Regions from separate parts of the Gardnerella sp. c23Ub_4 genome, predicted to be linked through region 3. Evidence: riboswitches for the same ligand, from Rfam matches in the RefSeq annotation. Region 3 holds a riboswitch; each other region holds the start of a gene.

Region 1 (3,280 bases), on a different contig from region 3:
ATCGCACGAATGCGACTGGCCGAATTATGCTACAGTCTAAATCTTAAACAAGACTTACGTAGAACTTATAAAAGCTCTAGCATATTACTTCATATACTTCTTGCAAGCCTTGAATGCGCTGTAACCAGCATATTGAGCGGTAGAACCAAGCTCTTCTTCGATCTCAAGCAAGCGGTTGTACTTAGCAATACGCTCGCCGCGAGCAGGAGCACCAGTCTTGATTTGGCCAGTGTTCTTAGCAACAGCAAGATCAGAAATGGTGGTATCTGGGGTTTCACCAGAACGGTGAGAAACCATAGAAGTGAAGCCATTCTTGGTTGCAAGCTCAATAGCGTCGAGGGTCTCGGTAACGGAACCGATCTGGTTCAACTTTACAAGCAAGGAGTTAGCTGCTCCAAGCTCAATACCCTTAGCCAAACGCTTTGGATTAGTAACGAGCAAGTCATCACCAACGAATTGCAAACGATCGCCAAGACGCTTGGTAATCTCTGCCCAATCATCCCAGCCTTCTTCCTGGAATGGATCTTCGATGGAAACGATTGGATACTCGTTGATGAGCTTCTCGTAGTAATCAAGCATGTAAGCGGATTCGCGCTCTTCGCCGTCGAAACGATACTTGCCAGTTTCCTTGTTGTAGAACTCAGAAGAAGCAACGTCGAGGGAAATACCAATCTGCTTGCCTGGCTCGTAACCAGCAGCTTCGATTGCATCCATAATGTACTTCAAAGAATCTTCGTTGGACTTCATCTTTGGAGCGAAGCCACCTTCGTCGCCAAGACCAGTAGCCAAGCCTTCCTTCTTCAAAACGTTCTTTAAGGTGTGATAAACCTCAACGCCAGCGCGCAAAGCGTCGCTATAAGTAGCAAAACCGTATGGAGAAATCATGTATTCCTGAATATCGGTTGCAAAATCAGCGTGAGCACCACCGTTCATAATGTTCATGTTTGGAACTGGAAGAATGTGGCCATTTGTACCGCCAATGTAGCGATACAAAGGAAGCTCAGCAGACTCAGCAGCAGCATAAAGAGCAGCAAGAGAAACGCCAAGAATAGCGTTTGCGCCAAGCTTGCCCTTGTTTGGAGTGCCATCAAGCTCGATCATTGTTTCATCAAGAGCGCGCTGATCAGAGGCATCCATGCCAATAACCTTTGGCGCGATTACTTCGTTAACAGCCTTAACTGCTTCCAAAGTACCCTTGCCCTGGTAGCGGGACTTGTCACCATCGCGACGCTCCCAAGCTTCTGCCTCACCAGTTGAAGCACCAGAAGGAACTAAACCAATTCCTTGAGCGCCATCTTCGGTCTCCAAATAAACCTGAACAGTAGGATTTCCACGAGAATCCAAAATTTCGCGTGCATATACGCTTTCAATAGCTGCCACAACTACTCCTTATTTATCTGTTGGTTGTGTAACATATTTAAGATTAATGCGTTTTATGGACGTTATTTAATAACGTAAGTCGTTAAGCATACAAGACTATATAATCCAAGCTTTTGTTAATTTGTCCACACCTTTGTACAATAATAACAAACTGGCACGGGGTGCAATTATTTGCTTGATTGTAATTGCTGAGATCATACCCGTCGAACCTGATATAGCTAGTACTATCGAAGGGAATGTCGAATGGTTAGCCATTGTAAGAGCATGCTAAAAAATGCATCTTCTTCACTACGTTTATTTGTGCCATGGCTTTCTACACTTGTCATACTTATTGGATGGTTTTTAGCTACACTTGGGCCTAAAGAGACTAGGCACATTCCATCACCTGCAGAAGTAATTAACGCTTTTCAAGAATTAAACTCAGAAGGTTTAATTTGGCCTTCGTTGGGAATTAGTTTTACAAGAGTTATTGCAGGATTATGTTTAGGAATGATAATTGCAGTTCCAGCAGGAGTTATTTCTGGTAGCACAAAGCTGGGCGACATTATTATTAACAAGCCTGGCCACATGCTACGGTCTGTTCCTTTTACTGCACTAGCACCTTTGCTTATTATTTTATTAGGCATTGGTGAGACTATGAAAATAGCTCTTATTGCTATAGGCGTATTTGGAACGTTCTACGTAAATATGAGGGATGGAGTTCGTAATATTGATCCCAAACTCTTGGAATTAGCTCGCGCATACAAAGTAAATAGCAAAACAGTATTTTTCACAATTCTTCTTCGAGGAGCGCTACCTAACTTTATGACTGCTTTACGCTTTGCAATATCAGTGTCTTGGGTGGCATTGGTAACGTGTGAAACAGTCAACGCTTCAAAAGGAATTGGATATGTTCTTGCAAGATCACAAGAATTTTACAGACCAGATCAAATGCTACTATGCATAGTTTTATACGCGATTGCAGGCCTACTTTCTGAAGGAATTGCAACACTTTTAGAAAAAATTTGCATGCCTGAGCGACGTTCATCCATCGTTAAAATCAAACAGAACTAAGAATATTAGCAAAATAATTAGGAGAATAAAATGGCTAAATTCGCATTATCTACAACAAGTAAGCGAGCATTAGCAGCTGCATGTGCTTTGTGCGCAACGATAGCTCTTGCATCATGTGGCAGCACTAAACAATCTAAACAATCATCTTCAACTTCAAACAATGGAATTATGCGCGTAGCATATCTTTCAACAGCTAACTATCTAACAACCTTGAAAAATGATGATTTTGCACAAAAAGAATTTGACAAGTCAACAGTAAAATTTACAGGACCTTACACTCCTCTAGACGCATATGCTGCAGTCAATAGCGGCGCTGCAGATGCTTCTTCAACAGGAACTACTCGCTTTATTGATTGGGCTTCAAAAAATCAACCATGGGTTGCATTCGCTATTGAATACTACAACGGAGATTCTCAAGGAATAGTAGCAGCACCAAATAGCGGTATTAAAACACTAAAAGACTTGTACGGAAAGAAAATTGGAATCATAGCTAAAGGTGGAACTGGAGATTACGTAATTCACCGTTCATTTGAAAAAGCCGGACTAGACCCATCTAAAGTTCAAGAAGTAGAGATGAGCCCAAAGAACTTCCACGCAGCATTCACAACTGGGCAAGTTGATGCATTAGCAACATTCGACCAGAATTTAGCAGCAGCTCTAGCAACTCCAGGATCAAAACGAATTGTTAATGCTAAAGATTATGGAAACTTAAACGTTTCTATACACATGGTTTCTGCATCATTTGCTAAAAAGCATCCAGATTTAGTTAAGAAAATGTATCGCGCATTAGTCAAAGAAGCTCAAAAAGCAAAGAAGAATCCTAGCGTAATTACAAACGCTTATAAGG
Region 2 (3,280 bases), 350 kb from region 3:
TCTTGCTTCGCCTAAGTTCGAGCCTTCGCAAAGTCTTAATTTAGATATTCCAGATCTTTCGTTCCCTGTTATGAACCATTTTGACACTTCGGTTGAAGATTCTTCTCGCGAAGCAAATAATGATTCAGATGATTTTGACGATACTGGCGAATCTAATTTTGGCGGATTTGTAAACCCAAATCATAATTAATAATCTATTTTTCACTTAGATTTAGGGATTATACAAGCTAAGAGTTATTGATTAATGCCGTTATATAACGATGAAGCTGTTGTTCTTAAGACTTTTCCTCTTGGGGAAGCTGATCGAGTTATTGTTATGCTCACTAAAAAGCATGGCAAGGTTCGAGCTGTTGCAAAAGGTGTAAGGCGGTTAAAATCTAGATTTGGTGGGCGCTTAGAGCCATTTATGCGTGTTAATGCACTTTTTGCAACTGGCAAAACTTTTGATGTTATTTCTCAAGCGGTTTTAGTTTCGCCTTATGCTGGTAGCATTTGTGCGGATTACAATCTGTATAGTTGTGCTAGCATGATTGCAGAGATTGCAGACGATTTGGTCTCGTCTTGCGCACAATATTCGGATTCTTGCTCACAATACAATCTTCTTATAGCTGCTTTGTCTGCTCTTTCTAAAAGTTTGCATAGTGCTGAATCAATCGCGCTTTCGTACGTTTTAAGAGCATTGCAATTAGCTGGATGGTCTCCTAGGTTAAATGAGTGCGTTATTTGTTCAACACGCAATGATTTAGACTATTTTTCGGCAGCTAGTGGTGGAGTTATGTGCTCTAAAGATCATGCTTTAGAGTCTATTAAGTGCAATGATTTAGCGCGTTTTCAAATGATTTCATTAATTAATGGCGATTGGCAAAATTTAGACGGAACAAGTATTGACGATTTAACGTCTAAATGCGTTGAACAATGGTGCGAATATTGGTTAGAAAAGCCTATTAGATCTATGCGTTTAAGCGAAAAAAATTCTAATTCGCTGTATTTTGATTAGAGTTTCTATTATCTTAATGAGCGATTTTGTTAATTTTATGTTTGAATTTTATAAAATTTGTCCTCGCTGTCTGATGCAATATGAATGATATCAGGCACGGGTGCTCTTTTAAGAGCTGAGAAGATTACTGTCTAACCGTTTAACGTGAATCGGGTAATGCCGACGTACGGAGTTTTCTGCAGGGTCGCCTTTGTTTGATTGGTTAAAGATGAAAGGAGACCCTAATGGGTACATCTGTTGAAGAAGAGACCGTGCGTCCATCCTTGCGCTGGAACGTGGCTGATGTTACGCTCACGGTTGTTATTGCTGTAGCTTCTGGTATTATCTTCTGGGGCATCGGCTTGATTAGTGAGCCTATTTCTGCTGCTCTTAAGCTTATTCCAGTTCCAGGCGTTAGCGCATTGTACTATGGTTTGTTCTACTTCGCTGGTCCTTTAGCTGCTATTATGGTTCGCAAGCCAGGCGCTGCACTATTCGGCGAGTTTATTGCTGCAATGGTTGAGTTGACTGTTGGTAGCCACTGGGGCGGTATTGGTACCGTTCTTCCTGGCTTTGTTCAGGGCTTGTTTGCTGAGTTTGCATTCTTGTTTGTTATGTATCGCAAGTGGAACGTTGGTTTGACTGCACTTTCTGGCGCATTAGCTGGTTTGGGTGGAATCGTTTCAACCTATCCGTTCTACTACGCAGGTGTTCCAATCTTCGGCGCATTCATGATGATTCACACACTTTGCAGCATGATTTCTGGTGCTGTAATTGGTGGTGTAGTTATGTGGTACTTGTACAAGGGTATTGCTGCTACTGGCGCATTGAGCCGTTTTGCTTCTGGCAAAGAAGTACGCGCTTAAGTCTTAACTTTTGCTAGTAAGATTTGATTTGTGGGCGGGGGATTAATCACCTCGCCCACTTTTGTAAAGTCGCAAGAAAAATCGCAAGTTAGCAGCGCGCAAAAGTCGCAAGAAAAGTCGCAAATAAAAGTCAAGATAAAATCACAAATCACTATAAAACAAAGGAGTTAGTATGCTAAGAGTACGTCTTGAATATGTGCATCCATGGACGAATCACGCAGGAATGTACCTTGCAAGAAAGCGCGGATTATATGCGCAATACGGATTAGACGTAGAGTTTACAAGCACAGATACGGAGCGTGGAGATGTTCCAGCATGCTTGGAGCGCGGAGAAGTAGACATAGCTCTTGTTCGCTTAAATCAGCTTTTTGCTCATCAAAATGGCGCAAACAAGCTAACGTCGTTTGCTGTAATGAATCAATCTCAAATTGGTGGAATCATAACAAATAAAAACACGGGCATTACGCGATTTAAAGATCTAGAAGGAAAGCGCGTAGTAATCCCTATGGGCGTTAAGCGCTTATACACGGAGCTTCAGCAGGCGGTTGCTGCCGACGGAGGCGACTTTAGCAAGCTGATTACAATTGACCCAGGCCCATGGGAGCCAGACATTCGAGCAGTAGAGCGCGGAATGTGCGACGCTTTTATTAACGTTGCTTGGTGGGAGCCATACCAGGGTTCGCTTCCATTTGATCAAGTTGTTGTTCTTCCATTCGATTCTATTGGCGTAGCTCCGCATCATTCTTACTATGTTTGCGCTCGCCAAGAGATGATTGAGCGAAATCCGCAATTAATACGCAACTTTGCAAGCGCAACCGTTAAGGGCTATGAACTTGCAGGAAAAGACCCGCAGGCTGGCGTTGATGCTTTGCAAAATGCGCTTTGCCATATTAGCCCAGAGGCTTTGCGCGCCTCGCTAGACGAAGTGATTCCGTCTTGGTACGACAAGAATGGTCGTTGGGGTACAGCAGACATGGCTTTGGTGGAAAACTACACTCGTTGGATGGGTGAAAATGGCCACTTAAGTGTGCCTCTTGATTGCGCGCTAAAGAGCCTAGAAAGCGGATGCGTAACAAACGAGTATTTGCCAGAATAGTCGGCCAGCATGTGCTTGAATCGCAAGCATAATAACGATTGCAAACGCAATTACAATCGAAAATAAATATCACAATTCAATGAACCTGTGGCAATAATTGGAGCAAATATGGAAAACGAAAGCAACGACCCTCAACTAGATATTGTTGCTCAAAGATGGGCAAATGTTGATTTAGATGAGGCAAATACTGTGTGCTCGCTTTTAGAGGAGCCGCTAGAAGCAGATTGCGTTTTAAGCCATAGTTTGCGCCCGATGGCTGCAGGTTCATTGATTCGCGCGCATTACAAAGATGATTCGCCAAGAAAATCGCAAAGTTTAGACGTTTATATTAAAAGATGCAGC
Region 3 (3,280 bases):
GGTAAGTTCCGACCTGCACGAATGGCGTAACGACTTCCCCACTGTCTCGGCCAGGAGCCCGGCGAAATTGCAGTACGAGTAAAGATGCTCGTTAAGCGCAGAAGGACGAAAAGACCCCGGGACCTTTACTATACCTTGGTATTGTCGTTAGGTGTGGATCGTGTAGCATAGGCGGGAGGCTTTGAAGCGTGGGCGCTAGCTTGCGTGGAGTCAACAAGTGAAATACCGCTCTTTCCATATCTGGCGTCTAACCTCGACACGTTATCCGTGTTAGGGACAGTGCCTGGCGGGTAGTTTAACTGGGGCGGTTGCCTCCTAAAGAGTAACGGAGGCGCTCAATGGTCCGCTCAGCCCGGTTGGCAATCGGGTTTTGAGTGTAATCGCACAAGCGGGCTTGACTGTGAGACTGACGGGTCGAGCAGGGACGAAAGTCGGAGATAGTGATCCGGTGCCGGCGTACGGACGTGGCATCGCTCAACGGATAAAAGGTACCCCGGGGATAACAGGCTGATCATTCCCAAGAGTCCATATCGACGGGATGGTTTGGCACCTCGATGTCGGCTCGTCGCATCCTGGGGCTGGAGCAGGTCCCAAGGGTTCGGCTGTTCGCCGATTAAAGCGGCACGCGAGCTGGGTTCAGAACGTCGTGAGACAGTTTGGTCTCTATCCTCTGCGCTCGTTGGAATGTTGAGGAGACCTGCCCATAGTACGAGAGGACCTGGGTGGACGAACCTCTGGTATGCCGGTCGTCACGCCAGTGGCGCTGCCGGTTAGCTACGTTTGGAAGGGATAACCGCTGAAAGCATCTAAGCGGGAAGCCTGCTCCAAGATTAGCATTCCTTGCACTTTGTGTGTGAGCCCCCATGTAGAACACGTGGTTGATAGGCTGGATGTGGAAGCCCTGTAAGGGGTGGAGCTGACCAGTACTAATGGGCGATTGTGATACTACTTGTATTGCTTATCGTTTAATTCTCTTAACATTAGGGAGTGTTAAGCGGTCATGATTATGGTTAAGTTGTTGATTTTGATGATTGTTTCTTCTTGTTGCTCGCGTTCATGTCCGGTTCCCAAACCGCCAGCTTGCCGCTCGCGTATTGCGAGTGTATAATCTAGTTTTGCGGTGGTCATGGCTCAGGTGAGACGCCCGGTCCCATTCCGAACCCGGAAGCTAAGGCCTGACACGGTGAGGGTACTGCACTCGATAGGGTGTGGGAGACTAACACGCTGCCGCATTATTCTTTCTAGCGGGGAGTATAAACTCCCCGCTTTTTTTTTTAATGCTTAACACGCTCGTATTCTTGTAGTGCGATTGTACTTGATTTACGTCGTGTCGTTATACAAACGCACTACATGGAAGGTCCTCGTTCGCGCGTTACAGCGCGCTATTCCTCACGGCTATTAGTAGCCGCTCGGCTGATTTGGCATGTAAAGTCCACTGGACTTTACATTTGAGCCAAATCACGCTTTGAAGGAGCTTGAAATGCGTTATGCAATTTCAAGCTCAGTCAAAGCGCCTCTCGCGCTACGCTCTAAGCGAAAAGGTAGGTCGTCGCGCGCGTAAATAACGTCATAACGAACATATATAGTCAAATATGGGTTCGGGGTGCGCGAAAGCGCTGAGATTATACCCGTTGAACCTGATCTAGTTAGTACTAGCGAAGGGAAAATCATGACTACTGTGTCGTGCTCTAAAAATAGTGAATTCTCAACTAATGCTCGTTGCAAGCAATTCGTTCAAGATGTACGTGAATGCATCGAAGCTTTGCGCGCAAAAAATCCGCTAACACATTGCGTAACGAATAATGTTGTTCAAGAAATAACGGCAAACGTTCTGCTAGCTGCTGGTGCATCGCCAGCAATGGTCGTAGACGCAGAAGAAGCTGAAGTATTTGCTCAAATCGCATCTGGTGTATTAGTAAACATTGGAACGTATAGGCCAGTAGACAAAGAATCTATGGATGCTGCAATTCGCGGAGCTGTAAAAGCACACACTCCATGGGTTCTTGACCCAGTTGCAGTTGGCGGTTTAGCTCCACGCACGCAATACGCGCGCGAAATCGTTAAAAGTCATCCTACTGTAATTCGTGCAAACGCTTCCGAAATCTTAGGTTTAGCTGGAGAAGAAAGCGGCGGTAAGGGAGTAGACGCTGGAGACTCCGTTGATTCAGCAGTTGCAGCTGCTAAGAAGCTAGTTAAACTCTATGGCTCGGTAGTGGCTATTTCTGGCGAAAAAGACGCTATTTATGGTCACGGATGCTCGGCACGAGTCTCGGGCGGTCACGAGATAATGACGAAAGTAGTCGGAACGGGCTGCTCTCTTGGCGCATTGGTGGCAGCATACGTTGGAGCAAATCGAAATCGACCTTTTGCAGCAACAGTTGCCGCTCACGTGCACGCTGCTGCAGCAGGAACTTGGGCAGCACAACGCTCAACATCGCCAGGTGCATTTAGAACATTATGGATGGATGCGCTTATGGATTTGAGCGCAGACGAGATGCTGAAACTAGCGAATATTGAATTTGAACTCGACCCTGTTGATTGGTCTTTATACTTTATAACAGACCCAAAGATGAGCAATCGAGCAGAAGAAGATATTGCAGTTGATTGCGTTAAAGGCGGAGCAAGCGTAGTTCAATTGCGCGATAAGTACGCAAATAGCGAAACTTTTAATAATAAAGCTCAAAGCTTGCGAGACAAAATGCTTGCTAATGGTTGCGGAAACGTGCCGATTTTTGTTGACGATCGTATAGATTGCGCTAAAAGCTTAGGACTCAACTTGCATGTTGGGCAAACAGATACGCCTTATATTGAAGCGCGTAAGTCTATTCCTGCAGAATGGATGGTTGGGCTTTCTATAGAAAAGTTAGAACAGTTAGATTACGTTTATAACGAATGTGCTAAAGAAAATGTGGCATTGCCTGATGTTATTGGAATAGGTCCGATTTGGCCTACTGCCACTAAGCCAGACGCTGCTCCTGCTTTAGGTGTTGAAGGAGTAGAAAAGATTGCTAAACGCGCTAAAGAACTCGGCATTAGTACGCTCGGAATTGGCGGCGTTAACGAAAATACGGTATTCCCTATTAAAAGCACTTCAATAGATGGTTTATGCGTAGTATCTGCTCTAATGCTTGCGCAAAATCCTTGCGAAGAAGCGCGCAAATTACGCGATGCTATTACGAAGGAATAAAAATAATGAATAATCAATTTTCGCAAGCTCAAGCACCTTTGCAATCAATTTCTAAATTATATGATTCAAGCCTAAGGCCATCTTCTTTGCCAT

What was found. Region 3 has a riboswitch for thiamine pyrophosphate ahead of thiM (hydroxyethylthiazole kinase). Riboswitches for the same ligand answer to the same signal wherever they lie in the genome.
Region 1: linked by a shared signal. The riboswitch ahead of NYP67_RS05900 (ABC transporter permease) and the one ahead of thiM (hydroxyethylthiazole kinase) in region 3 are both predicted to bind thiamine pyrophosphate.
Region 2: linked by a shared signal. The riboswitch ahead of NYP67_RS02895 (ECF transporter S component) and the one ahead of thiM (hydroxyethylthiazole kinase) in region 3 are both predicted to bind thiamine pyrophosphate.

The regions. Positions count from the first base shown of each region.
Region 1 is NZ_JANUYO010000003.1:66,057-69,336, forward strand. Features, by position in the region: gene eno (phosphopyruvate hydratase) at 85-1,380, opposite strand; TPP riboswitch at 1,528-1,634, shown strand; gene NYP67_RS05900 (ABC transporter permease) at 1,645-2,433, shown strand; gene NYP67_RS05905 (ABC transporter substrate-binding protein) at 2,464-3,280, shown strand, end outside.
Region 2 is NZ_JANUYO010000001.1:735,592-738,871, forward strand. Features, by position in the region: gene NYP67_RS02885 (DivIVA domain-containing protein) at 1-190, shown strand, start outside; gene recO (DNA repair protein RecO) at 245-997, shown strand; TPP riboswitch at 1,084-1,185, shown strand; gene NYP67_RS02895 (ECF transporter S component) at 1,222-1,842, shown strand; gene NYP67_RS02900 (ABC transporter substrate-binding protein) at 2,015-2,938, shown strand; gene NYP67_RS02905 (phosphotransferase enzyme family protein) at 3,047-3,280, shown strand, end outside.
Region 3 is NZ_JANUYO010000001.1:384,231-387,510, forward strand. Features, by position in the region: rRNA gene NYP67_RS01670 (23S ribosomal RNA) at 1-949, shown strand, start outside; rRNA gene rrf (5S ribosomal RNA) at 1,117-1,233, shown strand; TPP riboswitch at 1,590-1,681, shown strand; gene thiM (hydroxyethylthiazole kinase) at 1,670-3,187, shown strand; gene NYP67_RS01685 (bifunctional hydroxymethylpyrimidine kinase/phosphomethylpyrimidine kinase) at 3,193-3,280, shown strand, end outside.